3 regions of the Microlunatus sp. M237 genome follow, and region 3 is predicted to be linked to each of the others. Evidence: predicted binding sites of a transcription regulator. Region 3 holds the regulator's gene; each other region holds the start of a gene.
The links. Region 3 encodes HrcA, which represses chaperone genes, less so after heat shock. Its sites were predicted from a motif close to TTGGCACTCGNNNNNNNCGAGTGCCAA; they were not measured.

Region 1: the regulator HrcA is predicted to act here: its motif matches at 2,984-3,010, upstream of groES (co-chaperone GroES).
Region 2: the regulator HrcA is predicted to act here: its motif matches at 4,519-4,545, upstream of groL (chaperonin GroEL).

The regions. Positions count from the first base shown of each region.
Region 1 is NZ_JBXHBL010000001.1:621,963-628,091, forward strand. Features, by position in the region: gene AC1XX3_RS02875 (sigma-70 family RNA polymerase sigma factor) at 1-615, opposite strand, end outside; gene groL (chaperonin GroEL) at 955-2,565, opposite strand; gene groES (co-chaperone GroES) at 2,577-2,873, opposite strand; gene AC1XX3_RS02890 (hypothetical protein) at 3,048-3,410, opposite strand; gene AC1XX3_RS02895 (sulfite exporter TauE/SafE family protein) at 3,536-4,279, shown strand; gene AC1XX3_RS02900 (class I SAM-dependent methyltransferase) at 4,308-5,540, opposite strand; gene tsaD (tRNA (adenosine(37)-N6)-threonylcarbamoyltransferase complex transferase subunit TsaD) at 5,537-6,129, opposite strand, start outside.
Region 2 is NZ_JBXHBL010000002.1:602,945-609,073, forward strand. Features, by position in the region: gene AC1XX3_RS09040 (S66 peptidase family protein) at 1-106, opposite strand, end outside; gene AC1XX3_RS09045 (UBP-type zinc finger domain-containing protein) at 227-490, opposite strand; gene AC1XX3_RS09050 (DUF4031 domain-containing protein) at 541-816, opposite strand; gene AC1XX3_RS09055 (copper homeostasis protein CutC) at 813-1,520, opposite strand; gene AC1XX3_RS09060 (dipeptidase) at 1,517-2,665, opposite strand; gene groL (chaperonin GroEL) at 2,767-4,395, opposite strand; gene AC1XX3_RS09070 (YdeI/OmpD-associated family protein) at 4,603-5,211, opposite strand; gene AC1XX3_RS09075 (MDR family MFS transporter) at 5,308-6,129, shown strand, end outside.
Region 3 is NZ_JBXHBL010000001.1:21,309-27,437, reverse strand. Features, by position in the region: gene AC1XX3_RS00130 (MBL fold metallo-hydrolase) at 1-809, opposite strand, end outside; gene hrcA (heat-inducible transcriptional repressor HrcA) at 928-1,941, shown strand; gene dnaJ (molecular chaperone DnaJ) at 1,952-3,121, shown strand; gene AC1XX3_RS00115 (16S rRNA (uracil(1498)-N(3))-methyltransferase) at 3,128-3,856, shown strand; gene tgt (tRNA guanosine(34) transglycosylase Tgt) at 3,853-5,088, shown strand; gene AC1XX3_RS00105 (queuosine precursor transporter) at 5,073-5,771, opposite strand; gene pip (prolyl aminopeptidase) at 5,819-6,129, shown strand, end outside.

The DNA of each region.
Region 1 (6,129 bases), 600 kb from region 3:
GGACGCGATCGGGACCGTGGTCCCGGAGGGGAACAGTCCGAGGTATTCATCGGACTCCGTCACCAGCTGGCGCAGTCTGGCCACCGCTCGGTGATGGGTGACCCGGACGGCCCCGGCGCTGATGCCGAGCTCGAGCGCGACCTCGTCGGCCGACGCACCACAGGCTCTGCGGATCAAGACAGTCCGCATCCTGCTCGGCAGCTGGTCGATCAGCTGGGTCGCTGCCGCCACGTGGGCCGCAGAGATGGCCCGTTCCTCGGGGGTCTGGGACGGCTCAGTGCGGTCGGGGAGCTCGTCCACCGGCACGGCTGCGCGGGCGAAAGCGCGCTGGGCGTCGGCCACCTTGTTGGCGGCGACGGAGAAGACCCACGCCGTGAACGGCGCACCACTGTCGCGGTAGCGCGGCAACACCTTGTAGATCGCCATGCAGGTCTCCTGGGACGCGTCGTCCGCGGCCTCCAGGCCGCCGGCGTACCCGATCAGCCGGGACCGGCAGTAGCTGAAGATCATGGGGCGCAGCCGGGTGATCAACTCGTCCATGGCGTCGTGATCACCCGCCCCCGCAGCAGCCACGAGGTCTTGGACTGTGCGCAGCTGACCGTCTTCGGTGCTCACCCGCCCCCCATCGATCGTCGAGATCATGTCCGCTTCCTGCGACGGACCTAACTGTGGCAGATGGGTCGCGCCTGACGACGGCGATCTCGCCCGGGTCGGTTGAGAAATGTCGAACCCGGCATCCGACGCAGCGCGATGTTGATCATCGAGCCGATCTCCGGTGATGATCAGAAGGTTCGATGATCAACCGGTCCGGGTCTTGAAGTCGCCGCGGGGTGGGCGAACGGTGATCAAAGCTCGCGCGTTCTCCGGCGGCCATCCCCGACGCTGCCCGGACAACACGATGGCCTCCCCCGCGAGCGGGAGAGGCCATCGTGGATGTGCGGTTGAGCTGAGAGATCAGTGCGCGTGACCGTGTCCGGCCGCGGGCTCCTCTTCCTCGGGCTTCTCGACCACCAGAGTCTCGGTGGTGAGCAGCAGCGACGCGATCGACGCCGCGTTGGCGAGCGCGGAACGCGTCACCTTCACCGGGTCGATGACGCCGGCCGCCAGCAGGTCGACATACTCGTTGGTCGCGGCGTTGTAGCCGGAACCCGGCTTCATCTCCGCCACCTTCGAGGTCACCACGTAACCGGGCTCGCCACCGTTCTCGGCGATCCAGCGCAGCGGCTCGACAGCAGCCTTCTTGACGATGGAGACGCCGACGCGCTCGTCTCCGGTCAGACCCAGGCCATCAGCCAGGGCGGCCGAGGCGTGAACCAGTGCCGAACCGCCACCGGCCACGATGCCCTCTTCGATGGCAGCGCGGGTCGCGGAGACAGCATCCTCGATGCGGTGCTTCTTCTCCTTGAGCTCCACCTCGGTGGCAGCGCCGACCTTGATCACGCAGACGCCGCCGGCCAGCTTGGCCACCCGCTCCTGCAGCTTCTCACGGTCCCAGTCGGAGTCGGTGCGCGCGATCTCGGCGTGCAGCTGAGCCACGCGCGCCTTGACCTCGTCGCTCGAGCCCGCACCGTCGACGATGGTCGTGTTGTCCTTGGTGACGACGATGCGACGAGCGCGGCCGAGCACCTCCAGACCGACCTGGTCGAGCTTGAGGCCGACCTCGGGGGCGATGACCTGACCGCCGGTCAGGATCGCGATGTCCTCGAGCATGGCCTTGCGCCGGTCACCGAAGGCCGGAGCCTTGACGGCGACCGAGGTGAAGGTGCCCCGGATCTTGTTCACGACCAGGGTGGACAGCGCTTCGCCGTCCACGTCCTCAGCCACGATGAACAAGGTGCCGGAGGCGCCGATGACCTTCTCCAGCAGCGGCAGGAGCTCGCTCATGGCGCTGATCTTGCCGGAGTGGATCAGGATGTACGGGTCGTCCAGGGACGCCTCCATCCGCTCTGCGTCGGTGACGAAGTACGGCGAGAGGTAGCCCTTGTCGAACTGCATGCCTTCGGTGAACTCGAGCTCGGTGCCGAAGGTGTTGGACTCGTCGACGGTGATGACGCCGTCCTTGCCGACCTTGTCGAACGCGTCGGCGATCAGCGAGCCGATCACCTCGTCACGGGCGGAGATGGTGGCGACGTGCGCCATGTCCTGGGTGGTCTGCACATCGCGAGCGATCTCGCGCAGGCGCTCCTCCACCTTGGCCACAGCGATGTCGATGCCACGCTTGAGGGCGATCGGGTTGGCACCGGACGCGACGGCCTTGAGCCCTTCGTGCACCAGCGCCTGCGCCAGCACCGTCGCCGTGGTGGTTCCGTCGCCGGCCACGTCGTTGGTCTTGGTCGCAACTTCCTTGGCCAGCTGGGCGCCCAGGTTCTCGTACGGGTCGTCCAGCTCGACCTCACGGGCCACGGTCACACCATCGTTGGTGATGGTGGGCGCGCCCCACTTCTTGTCGAGCACCACGTAGCGGCCCTTCGGGCCGAGCGTGACCTTCACGGTGTTGGCGAGGATGTCGACGCCACGCTCAAGTGAGCGGCGCGCCTCCTCGTCGAACTGAAGGATCTTTGCCATGGGTGTTCCCCTTACTTGGTGACGACGGCGAGGATGTCGCGCGCGTTCAGGAGCAGCAGCTCCTGGCCGTCGTACTTGACTTCGGTACCGCCGTACTTGCTGAAGATGACGACGTCACCCTCAGCGACGTCGAGCGGTACGCGGTTGCCGTTGTCGTCGATCCGCCCGGGGCCGGTCGAGAGGACCTTGCCCTCCTGCGGCTTCTCCTTGGCGGTGTCCGGGATGACCAGACCGGATGCGGTGGTCTGCTCTGCTTCGAGCGGCTGGACGAGGATGCGATCCTCGAGCGGCTTGATCGTGACTGCCACGTCAAACCCCTTTCAGAAGTGATGTGTTCAGATGGGAGGTCCCAGCTCGACGTCGTCGCGGTGCCGCCTCGCTGAGTTGGCACACTCACAAGGAGAGTGCTAATCCGACATTAGCACTCGACCTCATTGAGTGCCAGCGCGGTCCCGCCAATCCGGGTCGCGCAGTGGCTGCGGTCAGCCGCCCGTTCGGGGCCGGACCCGGGTGAGCGCCTCCTGGGCGACCCAGTGCCGGCTGCCGCCCGGGGCGGTCACCAGGCAGACTGCCGTGGAGTCGATCACGTCGACCGCCCGCACCACGCTGACGTGGCTGGGTGGGATCCGGCGGCCGTCGGACAGCGTGATCGGCGCGGCCGGGCGGACCGGAGTCCCGACCGCGAGCTGGCGCGGCTTGATCAGCAGCATGGCCAGCAGCAGCAGTGGCCCGCAGATGATGCCGAGCAGGGTGAACAGCCGGTCGTCATAGCCCTTGCGGCGCGCTTCCCAGGCCGCGGCGACGCCGGTGGCGACGTACAGCAGGATCAGCAGAGTGGGATACACGGGCGGGCCGGCTCTCCAGGGGTCGGGATCGGGCTGTCGAACCGTACCGCGTGGGACACAATGGGCAACGCAATGGCACCGAAGGCGTCTGCCCGGCGACGTACGGACGACGACGGAGGATTCCGGTGGACTGGTCACAGGTGGGCATCCTGCTGCTCGCCGGAGTCGGTACGGGGGTCGTCGGCTACGGCGTGGGGCTGGCTTCGCTGGTGTCCTTCCCGACGCTGCTGGCACTCGGCCTGCCGCCGCTGACGGCCAATGTGACCAACACGGTGGCGCTGATGGGGACCACCGCGGGCGGCCTGGTGTCCGCCCAACCGGACCTGGTGGGCCAGCGCAGCCGGGTGCTGAGGTTCGGCCTGGCCGGGGTGGCCGGTGGTGCGGTCGGGGCCGCACTGCTGCTGACGCAACCGGCAGAGGTGTTCTCGGCCGTGGTGCCGTGGCTGGTGGCGTTCGCGTCGGTGGTGCTCATCCTGCGGCCCTGGCTACGTTCGCTGCACGCCGGCCGGATCCGGGAGCGCTCCTGGTGGGTGGTGCTGCTGATCGGGGTCATCTGCATCTACGGCGGCTATTTCGGCGCTGCGGCCGGGGTGCTCATCGTGGCCACACTGGGGGCCTTCATGCCCGACGTCTACGCCCGGATCAACGCGCTGCGCTCGGTCGTCCTCGGCTCGGCCAACGCCGCCGCTTCGGCGATCTTCGTGTTCGCGGGGCCGGTGCACTGGCCCACGGTGCTGCCGCTGGCACTGGGGTGCGTGCTGGGCGCCTCGGTGGCCCCGCCGATCGTGCGACGGGTCCCGGAGACGCCGCTGCGTATCGTGGTCGGCCTGGCCGGACTGTGCCTGGCCGTGGACCTGTACCTCGGCTGAGCCCGGCCCGGGACAGCTCCGATCTCCCTCAGCTCGTGCTGGGCGCCCCGGTCTCGTTGCCGCCGCCCCGCTGGACCCGCGACGCGACCAGCACCACGGCACCCTGCGGTGTGCGGGTGATCACCAACGTGGCCGCATGGGGTCCCTTCGGCCGCAGCCGGCGGCGAAGCGCGGCGGGGTCGAGGTCGAGGCCCCGCTTCTTGATCTCCAGCGTGCCGACCCCGGCCCGCTCCACCCACTGGCGCAGCGCCTTCTCCTTGTAGGGCAGGATCTCGGCCACCTCGAAGGCAGTGACGTACGGGCTGTCGGACAGCGTGTCGGCGGTCAGATAGGCGATCTGGGGGTCCAGCAGCCGGGCACCGAGCAGCCGACCGACATAGCCGATGCCGCCGGCCCGAATCACCGCCCCGTCGGGCTCGTAGAGATAGCGGCCGGGCGGCCCGACCGGCAGCGCGTCGGTGTCGAGCGGCACCTCCAGCCGTACCGCGGCCGAGCCCGGGGCAGCCTTCGGGTCGGGCAGCAGGGTGGCCACGCGCCGGTCGGGGGCACTGCCCGGCCCCGCCCAGAGCCCGACCTCGACGGTGTCCCCCCGCTCGCTGACCCACTCCGCCTCGACCGACGGCGGCAGGAACGAGTGCGGCAGGGCGGGGCCGAGCTTGACCCCCGCCACCCGGGAGCCGTCCAGCAGGGCGAGGACGAACGGCCAGGAAGGGCTGAAGTCCTGCACCTGCCACAACCGACGATTGGCGGTGCGGCGAGCGGGGTCGCAGAACACACCGGTGCCGGGAGCCATCAGCGCGGGTGCGAGCTGCTCGGCGTCGCCGACCACGACCTCGGCCCGGCCTGCCAGGTTGGCCCTGGCCACTGCTGCGGTGGCGGGGTCGAGCTCGACTGCCACGACGTCCAGCCCGGCCGAGGCGAAGGCCATCGCGTCGGTCCCGATGCCGCAGCCCAGATCGACCACGCGGGTCACCCCGGCGGCGGCGAACCGGGCGGCGTGGTGCGCAGCGACCGTCGGCCGGGTCGCCTGCTCAAGCCCGTCCCGGGTGAACAGCATCGTTGCGGCGTCCTGGCCGAACTTGGTGATCGCCCGGCGACGCAGCTCCGTCTGACTGAGTGCGGCAGCCGCGAGGTCGGGGCCGCAGCGCGCCCGCAGCGCACTGGCCGCGGCCAGGCTGGACGGGTCCGGTTGCTCGGCAGCCAGCTCGAGGGCCAGCCGACCCTCGGCCGAGGTGAGCAGGTCGATCCGCGAGTCGTTCACACCAGGATGCGGGCGACCGGCAGCGACGAGTTGGCGCCGATGTCGAATCCCGAGGGACGACCCCCACGGGAGACGATCTCGGATCCCAGCACGGCGATCATTGCGCCGTTGTCGGTGCACAGGGCCGGTCGCGGGGTGCGCAGGGCGATGCCGTTCTCCGCCGTCCGCTCGGCCAGCAGCTCGCGCAACCGCCGGTTCGCCGCCACCCCGCCGCCGATCAGCAGGTCAGTGGCGCCGGTGGCGAGGCAGGCGTCCACCGCCTTCGCACTGAGGACGTCGCAGACCGCTTCTTGGAAGCTCGCCGCCACGTCGGCGATCGGCACGTCCTCGCCGTCGCGCTGACGCGCCTCGACCCAACGCGCCACCGCTGTCTTGAGGCCAGAGAACGAGAAGTCGAAGCGATGCTCCACCAGGTCCTTGCGGGCGGTCAGCCCGCGCGGGAAGGCGATCAGCTTCTTGTCCCCGGTCGCCGCCTTGTCGATGTGCGGGCCACCGGGGTATGGCAGACCCAGCACCCTGGCCACCTTGTCGTACGCCTCTCCGGCGGCGTCGTCGACGGTCGAGCCGAGCTCGGTGATGGCGGATGCGA
Region 2 (6,129 bases), on a different contig from region 3:
GGCCGAACGTGTGGGGACCGAAGCGGACCACGAGTCCCCAGCTCTCGAGCACGGCGGCACCGGCGCGGACCCGCTCGGCCAGGCAGGGGCCGCTCGGCGCCACCACACTCACCACCGAGCCGGGGACCAGGGGCGATGGCCAGCGCCGCCCCTCAGACAACGTCAGCCGGGGGCTCGGCGATCGTCAGCAGGATCGGCTGGCCGGCGCGTGGGGTGGCGACCGCCGTCACGCACCCACCTCGTCGGCATAGCACCAGCGCCAGGTCTCGCCCGGCTCGGCCGAGGTGATCACCGGGTGTCCGGTGTCATTGGCATGCGCAGTGGCGTGCCGGGCCGGCGAGGAGTCGCAGCACCCGACGTGGTCACAGCTGAGGCAGCGGCGCAGGTGCACCCAGGTCCCACCGACGGGGACGCAGTCGCTGCAGACGGCGGTGAAGTCGACTGGGACCTCGGTCAAGGCGATGGAGTCGAGATGCGAGCACGTAGGCACGGCAGGGTCCTTTCCTCGGATACATCTTGCACCCGCAGCGACCCGCAAAGTCAGCGTGTCCGCCCGGGCCTCGACACCTTGCGCTGCCGCAGACCGGAGCGGCGCAACACCGCGACGATCTCCCGGGTGCTGACCAGCTCGGCGCCGGCCGCCAGCGCGCTCGCGTGCCGCTCGGCCACGACGTCGTAGTGGTCGCGCTCGAACGCCTGCCGCGGCAGCCCGATCCGTGCCGCGAAGGCATGCAGCTCGTCGTAGGACACGTCGCTGACCAGGTGCGACCACAGCCGGCCGTGGCCTGGCCAGGTCGGCGGGTCGATATAGATCACGCCGGGGAGCGGCGGACGGCGTTGTCGACCAACGTGCGCCAGGTGCCGACGAGGTCCGCGTCGACGTATGCCTTGAAGGAGCCCTGCGGTCGGGCGGAGGAGCCGATGTGGAAGGCACGGATACCGGCCCGGGCCAGCCACGGCACGTGCTCGGCCATCAGGCCGCCACCGGCCATGATGGTGGCGCGGGCGAACGGGTCCTGCTGGGCGCGCCGGATCAGGTCGTCCATCCCTTCGCTGACACCGCGGGCCGACCCCGCGGTGAGCACCTGGTCGAGGCCCGGCAGCCGGGAGAGCGTACGCCAGGCCTTGTCGGTCGCGAAGCAGGAGTCGAGGGCCCGGTGGAAGGTCCAGCCGAAGTCGGGGTCGGCACCGACGATCTCGGTGACCACCTCGGCGTCGATCTCGGTGTGGGCGTTCAGGAAACCCAGCACCACGCCGTCGGCGCCGACCTGCCGGTAGGCGCTGAGCAGCCCGCGGAGCCGGACCACCTCCCCACCGTCGGTGCCGAAGCCCTCCCGCAGCCGCAGCATCACCCGGATCGGCAGGCTGGTCGCGCGGCGGACCTGGCCCACCAGGTTCGGCTCCGGCGACAGGCCGTCGAAGTCCATCGTGCCGACCAGCTCGATCCGGTCGGCCCCACCCGCCTCGGCCCGTTCCGCGTCGGCCGGGTGCAGCGCGATGACCTCCAGCAGCCCGCTCATGGCCGGTCGAGACTGTCGAAGGTGGCGATCGAGGCCGGTCGCTCCGCTCGGAGCCGGACGGCCACCCGCTCGGCGTCGGCGAAGGTCCGGATGATGTTGCGGTGCGCCAGCTTGGCCAGGTCGTCGTCGGACCAGCCGCGCTCGGCCAACGCCGCCAGCAGCGCCGGGTACGCCGACACGTCGGATAACCCGTCCGGCAGTGCGGTCACCCCGTCGAAGTCGCCGCCCAGGCCGATGTGGTCGATGCCGGCCACCTCCCGGACGTGCTCGCAGTGCGCCACCACGTCGGCCAGCGTCGCCCGCGGCGGACGACTCGGATAGCTGGCGGTGAACGTCTCCATCGCCGCCAGGTCGCGGGTGTCGACCCCGGCCTGCTCGGCGGCGGCGTTGAGCTCCAGCCCCCACGCCCGGACCGTCGGGCTGACGAACGTGGGCACGAAGGTGACCATGCAGGTGCCGCCGTTGCCCGCGAGCTGGGCCAAGATGTCGTCGGGAACGTTCCGAGGGTGGTCGCAGACGGCACGGGCCGAGGAGTGGGAGAAGATCACCGGTGCCTCGGTCACGTCCAGCGCGTCCTGCATGGTGGTGGCGGCGACGTGGGACAGGTCGACCAGCATGCCCAGCCGGTTCATCTCGGTCACCACCTCGCGGCCGAAGGCGGTCAGGCCGCCGTGGGCAGGGGTGTCGGTGGCCGAGTCGGCCCAGTCAGTGTTCTCGTTGTGGGTCAGCGTCAGATAGCGCACCCCGAGCCGATAGAGGGAGCGGAGCGTACCGAGGGAGTTGTCGATGCAGTGCCCACCCTCGGCCCCCATCAGAGAGGCGATCGGGCCACCGGTCTGGACCGTGGTCGCCAGCCCTTCGGCGGTGGTGACCAGCACCAGCTCCACCCGATAGCGCTCGATCATCTCCGAGACCGCGTCGATCTGCTCCAGCGTGGCTGTCACCGCCTGCTGCCCGGTCAGGCTGCACGGGACGTAGACCGACCAGAACTGGGCACCCACACCGCCGGCCCGCATCCGCGGCAGATCGGTGTGCAGCTGGGGCTGAGGTGCCGCTATGTCGACCGCGGTGAAGTCGTAGCCCACCTTGCGCATCGCCCAAGGCAGATCGTTGTGTCCGTCGACGACCGGGATCGGTGTGCTCACGACACCATCCTCGCGTACTTGTGCCCCCAAACGCACGAAGGCGGCCCCGAACGGGACCGCCTTCGTGGCGAGCGTTTCTCGGCCGGAGCCGAGAGCCGGACTCAGAAGTCCATGCCACCCATGCCCGGGTCGCCGCCGGCGGGAGCGGCCGGAGCCTTCTCCGGCTTGTCGGCGATGACGGCCTCGGTGGTCAGGAACAAGGCGGCGATCGAGGCTGCGTTCTGCAGCGCCGAGCGGGTCACCTTGGTCGGGTCCGGGACACCGGCAGCCAGCAGGTCGACGTACTCACCCGTGGCGGCGTTCAGACCGTGACCGGCCGGCAGGCTCTTGACCTTCTCGACCACGACGCCACCCTCGAGGCCGGCGTTGACGGCGATCTGGCGCAGCGGGGCCTCGACGGCCACGCGGACGATCGCGGCACCGGTCGCCTCGTCGCCTTCCAGCGACAGGGTCTCGAACACCACGGCGGCAGCCTGGACCAGCGCGACGCCGCCACCGGCGACGACACCCTCTTCGACGGCGGCCTTCGCGTTGCGAACGGCGTCCTCGATGCGGTGCTTGCGCTCCTTGAGCTCGACCTCGGTGGCCGCGCCGACCTTGATCACGGCAACGCCACCGGCCAGCTTGGCCAGTCGCTCCTGCAGCTTCTCGCGGTCATAGTCGGAGTCGGAGTTCTCGATCTCGTTGCGGATCTGGGTCACCCGGCCGGCGATCTGGTCGGAGTCACCTGCACCCTCGATGATCGTGGTCTCGTCCTTGGTGACCAGCACCTGACGGGCCCGGCCGAGGAGCTCCAGGCCGACACCGTCGAGCTTGAGGCCGACCTCTTCGCTGATGACCTGACCACCGGTGAGGATGGCGATGTCGGTCAGCATGGCCTTGCGGCGGTCGCCGAAGCCCGGAGCCTTGACGGCGACGGACTTGAAGGTGCCGCGGATCTTGTTCACGATCAGTGCGGCCAGAGCCTCACCGTCGACGTCCTCGGCGATCACGACGAGCGGCTTGCCCGACTGCATGACCTTCTCGAGGATCGGAAGAACATCCTTGAGGGTGGAGATCTTGGAGTTGACGATCAGCACGTACGGGTCGTCGAGGACGGTCTCCATCCGCTCCGTGTCAGTCACGAAGTAGGGCGAGATGTAGCCCTTGTCGAACCGCATGCCCTCGGTGAGCTCGAGCTCGAGGCCGAAGGTGTTGGACTCGTCGACGGTGATGACGCCTTCCTTGCCGACCTTGTCCATCGCCTCGGCGATGATCTCGCCGACCGTCGGGTCCCCGGCGGAGATCGAGGCGGTGGCCGCGATCTGCTCCTTGGTCTCCACGTCGGTCGCGGTCTTGGCCAGCTGCTCGACGATGGCGGCGACGGCCTTCTCGATGCCCTTCTTCAGGCTCATCGGGTTGGCGCCGGCGGTCACGTTGCGCAGTCCCTCACGGACCAGCGCCTGGGCCAGCACGGTGGCGGTGGTGGTGCCGTCGCCGGCGACGTCGTCAGTCTTCTTGGCGACCTCCTTGACGAGCTCGGCACCGATCTTCTCGTACGGGTCCTCGAGCTCGATCTCCTTGGCGATGGAGACGCCGTCGTTGGTGATGGTGGGGGCGCCCCACTTCTTCTCCAGGACGACGTTGCGGCCCTTCGGGCCGAGGGTGACCTTGACGGCGTCGGCGAGCTGGTTCATGCCCCGCTCGAGGCCGCGCCGGGCCTCAGTGTTGAAAGAGATAAGTTTTGACATTAATCCGCGAGTCCTCCCGCGTGCAGGCGGTCGTAGCCGCCGACTAGTTGGCATGGATGATCGTTCTGTCTCGCAAACGATGCCCGCGACGGACGATCCACGAAGGACCTCACCGCTTGAGAGGTGGCACTCTCACGAGGAGAGTGCTAACTCAGTTTTAGCACTCTCCCCTGGAGAGTGCAAACACCTGGGGCAGCATCCGGACCGTCAGCGAGGCGGCCGCTCCCGCTGCGGATAGATCGTCTCGCCGCGGGCCAGCATCGCCACCAGCTGCTCGATCCGCCGCGCCCGGGTCTCGGGCCGCTTGGCCTGACCGATCCGATGGATCACGGTGAACCGGTTCTGGCTGCTGGCCGCGGCGAACCTCGCCGCGGCGGCGGGGTCCGCCGCCAGGGCCGCGGCCAAGTCCGCGGGCACCTCCACGGTGGCCGGACCGGCGTACGCCGCGGCCCAGCGACCGTCGGCCCGGGCCCGTTCCACCTCGGCCAGTCCGCGCGGCTGCATCCGTCCCTCGGCGATCAGCCGTTCGGCCCGGGCGGTGTTGATCTGCGACCACACGCTCTGCGCACGCCGCGGGGTGAACCGGATGAAGTAGGTCGACTCGTCGTGCCGACGGCCCTGACCGTCGATCCAGCCGAAGCACAGGCCCTCCAGCACCGCGGCCTCGTACCGCAGCGTGGTCGGCTCGGTGGTGCCCTTGCGGGCCAGCATCAGCCAGACCCCCACCGGGTCGTCGGCGTGCTCGGTCAGCCAGGTGCGCAGCGCAGCCGCATCCGGCACGGTCAGCTCGGCGAGCTCTGGGGTGGTTCGGGCCATGACGGCAGTCAACCACCGGGTACTGACAGTTATCCGCCCTACGAGATACTGCGTCGAGGCGGGAATGCGACCGCCGGAACAGAGGTTGGCACGGTCATGGCCACAGAGCAGACGCAGCAGCCGATCCGCCGGGCTGACGTCGGGCTCAGGTCCGAGCGGGGTCCGGTGCTGCTGGCCGTGATGCTGAGCACCGGCCTGGTCGCCATCGACGCCACCATCATCGCCACCGCTGTGCCCTCGATCGTCGACGACCTCGGCGGCTTCAGCCAGTTCCCGTGGCTGTTCTCCATCTATCTGCTGGCTCAGGCGGTCTCGGTCCCGATCTACGGCAAGTTCTCCGACGTCGTCGGACGCAAGCCGATCATGCTGCTCGGCATCGGGCTGTTCGTGCTCGGATCGGTCCTGTGCGGCTTCGCCTGGAGCATGCCGACCCTGATCGTGGCCAGAGCCATCCAGGGTCTCGGTGCCGGCGCCGTGCAGCCGACCAGCATGACCATCGTCGGCGATCTGTACTCGCTGGCCGAGCGGGCCAAGGTGCAGGGCTACGTCGCGAGCGTGTGGGGCATCTCCGCGGTGGTCGGACCGACGCTGGGCGGGATCTTCTCCGACTATCTCAGCTGGCGCTGGATCTTCTTCGTCAATGTCCCGCTGGCCGGGGTGGCCGCCTGGATGATCGTGCGTCACCTGTCGGAGTCGGTGACCCACACCAAGCATCGGATCGACTACGCCGGCGCCGTGCTGCTCACGATCGGGTCCTCGCTGGTCATCCTCGGCCTGCTCGAGGGCGGCGTGCTGTGGCGGTGGCTGTCGCTGCCCAGCGTCGCCATCCTGGCCGGCGGCGTGCTGCTGCTGGTGGCGTTCGCGTTCGTCGAGCGCCGGGCCAGCGAGCCGATCCTGCCCGGCTGGATCCTGCGCCGG
Region 3 (6,129 bases):
TTCAATCCGTGGCCGCTGAGCTGGGCGTACCCGACGTGGACGCCGGCTTCGACGTGCGCTGCCGGATACGGCCACTGCCCGGCGGCCAGGGCGTCGGCTTCGGCCACTCCGGACTCGACCAGCCGGCGGATCTCGCCCGACACGGCGGCGATCTCGCCGCGGGCGTTGAAGACGAACTCGCGCTCCACCGGCTCACCGTGGCCGGGCACGGCCCGGGTGGTCGGGGTCATCAGGCCGATCACGCCGTCCAGGGTGGCCGCCCACTCGTGCGGGAAGGAGTCGTCGGAGAACCACGGGGGACCCGCGGACTCGAGCAGGTCACCGACGAACAGGACGTCGGCGTCCGGCACCACCACCACCAGGTCGCCGTCGGTGTGTCCCTGGCCCAGGTGGGCGATCTCCACCCGGCGGTCGCCGAGGTCCACCGCGGCCGCGACCACGATCTGCCGGTTGGGTCCGCGCAGTTCGGCCACATCGAAGCCGAGCTCGACACTCATGCGAGCCAGCTCAGGCGTCGGCGCCAGGCGAGTGGCCAAGGTCTCGTGCCCGATGGTCTCCAGATCGTCGAAGGCGGCCAGACCGAACGCATGGTCGTAGTGCCAGTGGGTGGCGACCACCACCCGCAGCGGCACGTCGACGTGGGCGGCGACCGCGGCCCGGACGGCAGCTCCTTGGGCCGGGCTCGAACCGGTGTCGACCAGCAGCGCCGACTCGCTGCCGACCACCAGGCCCAGGGTGACGGCTGCGGGTTCGGCGACGGCCAGATAGACGCCGGGGGCGATCTCCCGCCACGGGGTGAGGCTGCTCACGGCTTCCCTTCCGACGTTGGGTGGTGCGACCAGGCTAGACTGGCACTCGGGCCATAGGAGTGCCAACTGCCCGGCTGAGCCGGCCCCGGAACAGACGCGAGACGAGGAGGGAGACGCGATGGACGATCGGAAACTGCAGGTACTGCGAGCCATCGTCACCGACTACGTCTCCAGCCAGGAACCGGTCGGCTCCAAGACACTGGTGGACCGCCACGACCTCGGGGTGTCGCCGGCCACCGTCCGTAACGACATGGCCGCGCTGGAGGAGGAGGGCTACATCACCCAGCCCCACACCAGCGCGGGCCGCATCCCGACTGACAAGGGCTATCGACTGTTCGTCGACCGACTGGGCTCGGTCAAGCCGCTCTCGCCGGCCGAGAAGCGGGCGATCCAGAGCTTCCTGTCCGGAGCGCTCGACCTCGACGACGTGCTGCACCGCACCGTGCGGCTGCTGGCCCAGGTCACCCAGCAGGTGGCGATCGTGCAGTACCCGACCCTGAGCCGGTCCACCGTGCGCCATGTCGAGGTGGTGTCGCTGTCGACCTCCCGGATCATGTTGATCCTGATCACCTCCACCGGCCGGGTCGAGCAGCGGGCGGTCGAAGTCAGCGAGCACGACGACGAGACGCTGGGCGTGCTGCGGTCCCGGCTCAACGCCGCCGTGGTGGGCCGCTCGACCTCAGCCGCCGCCGCGTCGCTGAGCACGGTCAGCACCGAGTGGCCGACCGAGAGCCACGCGCTGGGCCAGGCCTGCATCGCCACCTTGCTGGAGATGCTCAACAGCGAGGCCAGCAGCCGGATGGTCGTCGGCGGCGTGCCGAACCTGACCCGGTTCTCCGACGACTTCGAGACCACGGTGAAGCCGGTGCTGGAGGCGCTGGAGGAGCAGGTCGTGCTGCTCCGCCTGCTCGGCGAGGCGACGAGCGCCGACGTCCTGACCGTGCGGATCGGCCAGGAGAACCCGTACAAGGAGCTACAGACCACCTCCGTGATCGCCACCGGCTACGGAAACCAGGAGGACACCTGGGCGACCCTCGGCATCGTCGGTCCGACCCGGATGGATTACCCCTCGACCATGGCATCGGTCCGAGCCGTAGCGCGCTACGTCGGCCGGTTCCTCTCTGAAGGATGACAAATCGCACATGAGCTCTGACTATTACGACATCCTCGGGGTGTCCCGCGACGCCAGCCCCGAGCAGATCAAGAAGGCCTATCGCCAGCTGGCGATGAAGCTTCACCCTGACGTGGCACAGGAGCCGGAGGCGGCCGAGCGCTTCAAGAAGGTGGCGGAGGCGTACGAGGTGCTGGCCGACCCGGCCAAGCGCGACCTCTACGACCGCGGCGGGGATCCGATCGGCGGCGGGATGGGCGGCTTCAACGGCGGCGGTGGCTTCGGCCAGGCCGGCGGGTTCGACTTCACCAACCTGGTCGACGCGATGTTCGGCCAGCAGGCCTCCCGTGGACCGCGCTCGCGAGTACGCCGCGGCCAGGATGCGCTGGTCCGCCTCGACCTCGAGCTGGCCGAAGCGGCCTTCGGCACGACCAAGCCGCTTCGGGTCGACACCGCGGTGCTCTGCCCCCGCTGTGGCGGATCGGGCGCCAACGAGGGCTCTCAGCCGGTCAAGTGCGCCACCTGCCACGGGCAGGGTGACGTGACCCACGTGCAGCGCTCCTTCATCGGCGACATCCGCACCACCCAGCCGTGCCCGACCTGCCGCGGCTACGGCACCGTCATCCCGAACCCGTGTTCGGAGTGCTCCGGCGACGGCCGGATCCGCTCCACCCGCACCATCAATGTGAAGATCCCGGCCGGTGTCAGCACCGGCAACCGCATCCACCTGGCCTCCCACGGCGAGGTCGGCCCCGGCGGCGGACCGGCCGGCGACCTCTACGTCGAGCTGCAGGTCGAGCCACACGAGGTGTTCAAGCGCGACGGCGATGACCTCGAGGTCGTCGTCCGGATCCCGATGACCGCTGCGGCGCTGGGCACCGAGGTGACCGTGGCCACCTTGGAAGCCGATCTCGCCGACGCCGACCCGGTGGACACCTCGGTCCAGGTGGCGGTGCCGGCCGGCACCCAGTCGGGCACCCGGATCGCCATCGACGGCAAGGGCGTACCGCGCCTTCGTGCCAACGGTCGTGGCCAGCTCGGGGTCACCCTGCTGGTCCAGACGCCGACCCGGATCGACAGTGAGCAGCGTGAGCTGCTGCGCCAGCTGGCCGAGCTGCGCGAGGAGACCGTGGCCGAGGTGACCGTACAGAAGCACAGCAAGGGCGTCTTCGGCCGGTTGCGTGACGCATTCGCCGGCTGACCGGCCGTGACCGACCCGCTCTTCCTGCTCGACCTGACCGACCCGCTGCCGGCGGTCGGGGCCTCGGTCCGCCTCGGCGGTGAGGAGGGCCGCCACGCCGCCGTCGTCCGTCGGATCCGCCCGGGCGAGCGGGTCCTGCTGTCCGACGGCTCCGGCCGCGGCCTGCGCGGCGAGGTCGCCACAGCCGACAAGACCGGCCTGGAGGTGACGGTGACCGAGCAGCTGCAGGCGCCGGCTGCCGCGGTGCGGTTCGTGGTCGCCCAGGCGCTGGCCAAGGGGGACCGCTCCGAGCTGGCGCTGGAGATGCTGACCGAGATGGGCGTGGACGAGATCATCCCCTGGCAGTCGTCGCGCTCGATCGTGCGCTGGTCGGCCGAGCGGGGGGACAAGGCGCTGGCGCGCTGGCGCTCCACCGTCCGAGAAGCCACCAAGCAGTCCCGGCGGCTGCGGCAGCCACGTGTCGCCGAGCCGGTGACCACCAAGCAGCTGCTGGACCGGGCCCGGGCCGCGGACCTGGCCCTCACCCTGCACGAGGACGCGACCAGCTGGCTGGCCGACGTGACCCTGCCGACCGCCGGTGAGGTGCTGATGGTGGTCGGACCCGAGGGCGGCATCAGCCCCGAGGAGCTGACCGCCCTGACCGACGCCGGCGCCCGGGCCGTCCTGGTCAGCGACGGCGTGCTCCGTACGTCCACCGCCGGCGTGGTGGCGCTGGCCGGGCTGAAGCTGCGATGAGCGCTTTCCCGTCTGAGTTCGGGTTCACCCCCGAAGTACGGCTGGACTCCGGGCTGGGCCGGACCGGGGTGATCCACACCCCCCACGGGAATATCCGGACCCCCGCGTTCGTCGCCGTGGGCACCAAGGCGACGGTGAAGGCGGTGCTGCCGGAGACGATGGCCGAGCTGGGCGCGCAGGCCGTGCTGGCCAACGCCTACCACCTCTTCCTCCAGCCGGGGCCCGACATCGTCGACGAGGCCGGCGGGCTGGGGGCGTTCATGAACTGGCCGGGCCCGACCTTCACCGACAGCGGCGGGTTCCAGGTGCTGTCGCTGGGTGCCGGGTTCAAGAAGGTGCTGGCGATGGATACGACCGGGCTGGCCGACGACGACGTGATCGCGGCGGGGCGTACCCGGTTGGCGCAGGTGGACGACGAGGGCGTCACGTTCACCTCACACCTCGACGGTCGGCGGCACCGGTTCACCCCGGAGGTCTCGATGCAGATCCAGCATCAGCTGGGTGCCGACATCATCTTCGCCTTCGACGAGTGCACCACCTTGATGAACACGCGGGCCTACCAGGAGCGCTCGGTGGCCCGCACCCAGGCGTGGGCGCGACGGTGTCTGGCCGAGCACGGCCGGCAGACCCGGCTCCGCGCCGACAAGCCGTACCAGGCCCTGTTCGGTGTGGTGCAGGGCGCGCAGTACGAGGACCTGCGCCGTCAGGCGGTCCACGACCTGCTGAGCCTGGAGGTCGAGGGGTTCTCCTTCGACGGCTACGGCATCGGCGGGGCGCTGGAGAAGCACAACCTCGGCACCATCGTCGGCTGGGTGAGCGAGGAGCTGCCGGAAGACCGGGCACGGCACCTGCTGGGGATCTCGGAGCCGGACGACATCTTCACCGCGATCGAGAACGGCGCCGACACCTTCGACTGCGTGTCCCCGTCCCGGGTGGCGCGCAACGCCGCGGTCTACACCCGCGACGGCCGGTTCAACGTCAACACCGCCGCCCAGCGGCGTACGTTCGCCCCGATCGACGACGACTGCGACTGCTACACCTGCGCCCACTACACCCGGGCCTATCTGCACCACCTCTTCAAGGCCAAGGAGATGCTGGCCTCCACCTTGTGCACGATCCACAACGAGCGGTTCGTGGTGCGTCTGGTCGACGACATCCGGGCCAGCATCGAGACCGGGGACTTCGCCGCCTTCCGGACCGAGTTCCTGGGCCGCTACTACGCCGGCCGCTGAGCCGGCTCGCGACGCCGGATCGCCCGGATCACGGCGTAGGTGAGGGGCAGGCAGACCACCTCGACGGCCACCTTGTAGACGTAGCCGGTGACGGTGTAGTCGAACAGGTTCGCACTCGACAAGATGCCGCCGAAGGCGATGACGCAGAAGATCACCGTATCGGCCAGCTCGCCGACCAGGGTCGAGCCGAGCAGGCGTGCCCACAGGCTCCGTTCCCGGGTCCGCTTCTTGATCGCCACCAGCACATACGCGTTCAGCAGCTGCCCGGCCAGATAGCCGCAGAGGCTGGCCGCCACGATCCGTGGCACGAAGCCCAGCACGGCCGACCACGCCTCCTGGTTGGGCCAGTCCGGGGCCGGTGGCGAGGACGCCACCGCCAAGAAGGTGACCGAGGCCAGTGCGGCGAGGACGAAGCCGGTGACGATGGCGCGGCGGGCCCGCCGCAGCCCGTACACCTCAGCCAGGACGTCGCCGAGCACGTAGGTCAGGGGGAACAAGAACGCGCCGCCGTCGGTGATCAGCAAGGTGCCCACCACCGGCAGCGCGAACGGGAGCTCGAAGGCGATCGCCTTCGTCGCGGCCACGTTGGAGATCAGTAGCAGGCCGCAGAAGGCGGCCAGCACCACGTCATAGCTGCCCAGCACCTCCCGTGAGGTCTCGGCAGTGCTCGCGCGCCCGGTCACAGCCGAGCATCCTAGTGAGACCGGCCAGGTCGTGGCACCCTGGCACCGTGACCCTCTACCCACCGATCGAGCCGTACGCCAGCGGGATGCTCGAGGTCGACGACCAGAACTCGATCTACTGGGAGGAGTGCGGCAACCCCGACGGCAAGCCGGCGGTGTTCCTGCACGGCGGGCCCGGTGGCGGGTCGACGCCTGCGGTACGCCGGCTATTCGACCCGGAGCGCTATCGGGTGGTGCTGCTGGACCAGCGTGGCTGTGGCCGCAGCCGGCCGCACGCCAGCGACCCCGCCGCCGACCTGAGCAGCAACACGACCTGGCACCTGGTCGCCGACCTCGAGCGGCTGCGCCGCGACCGGGG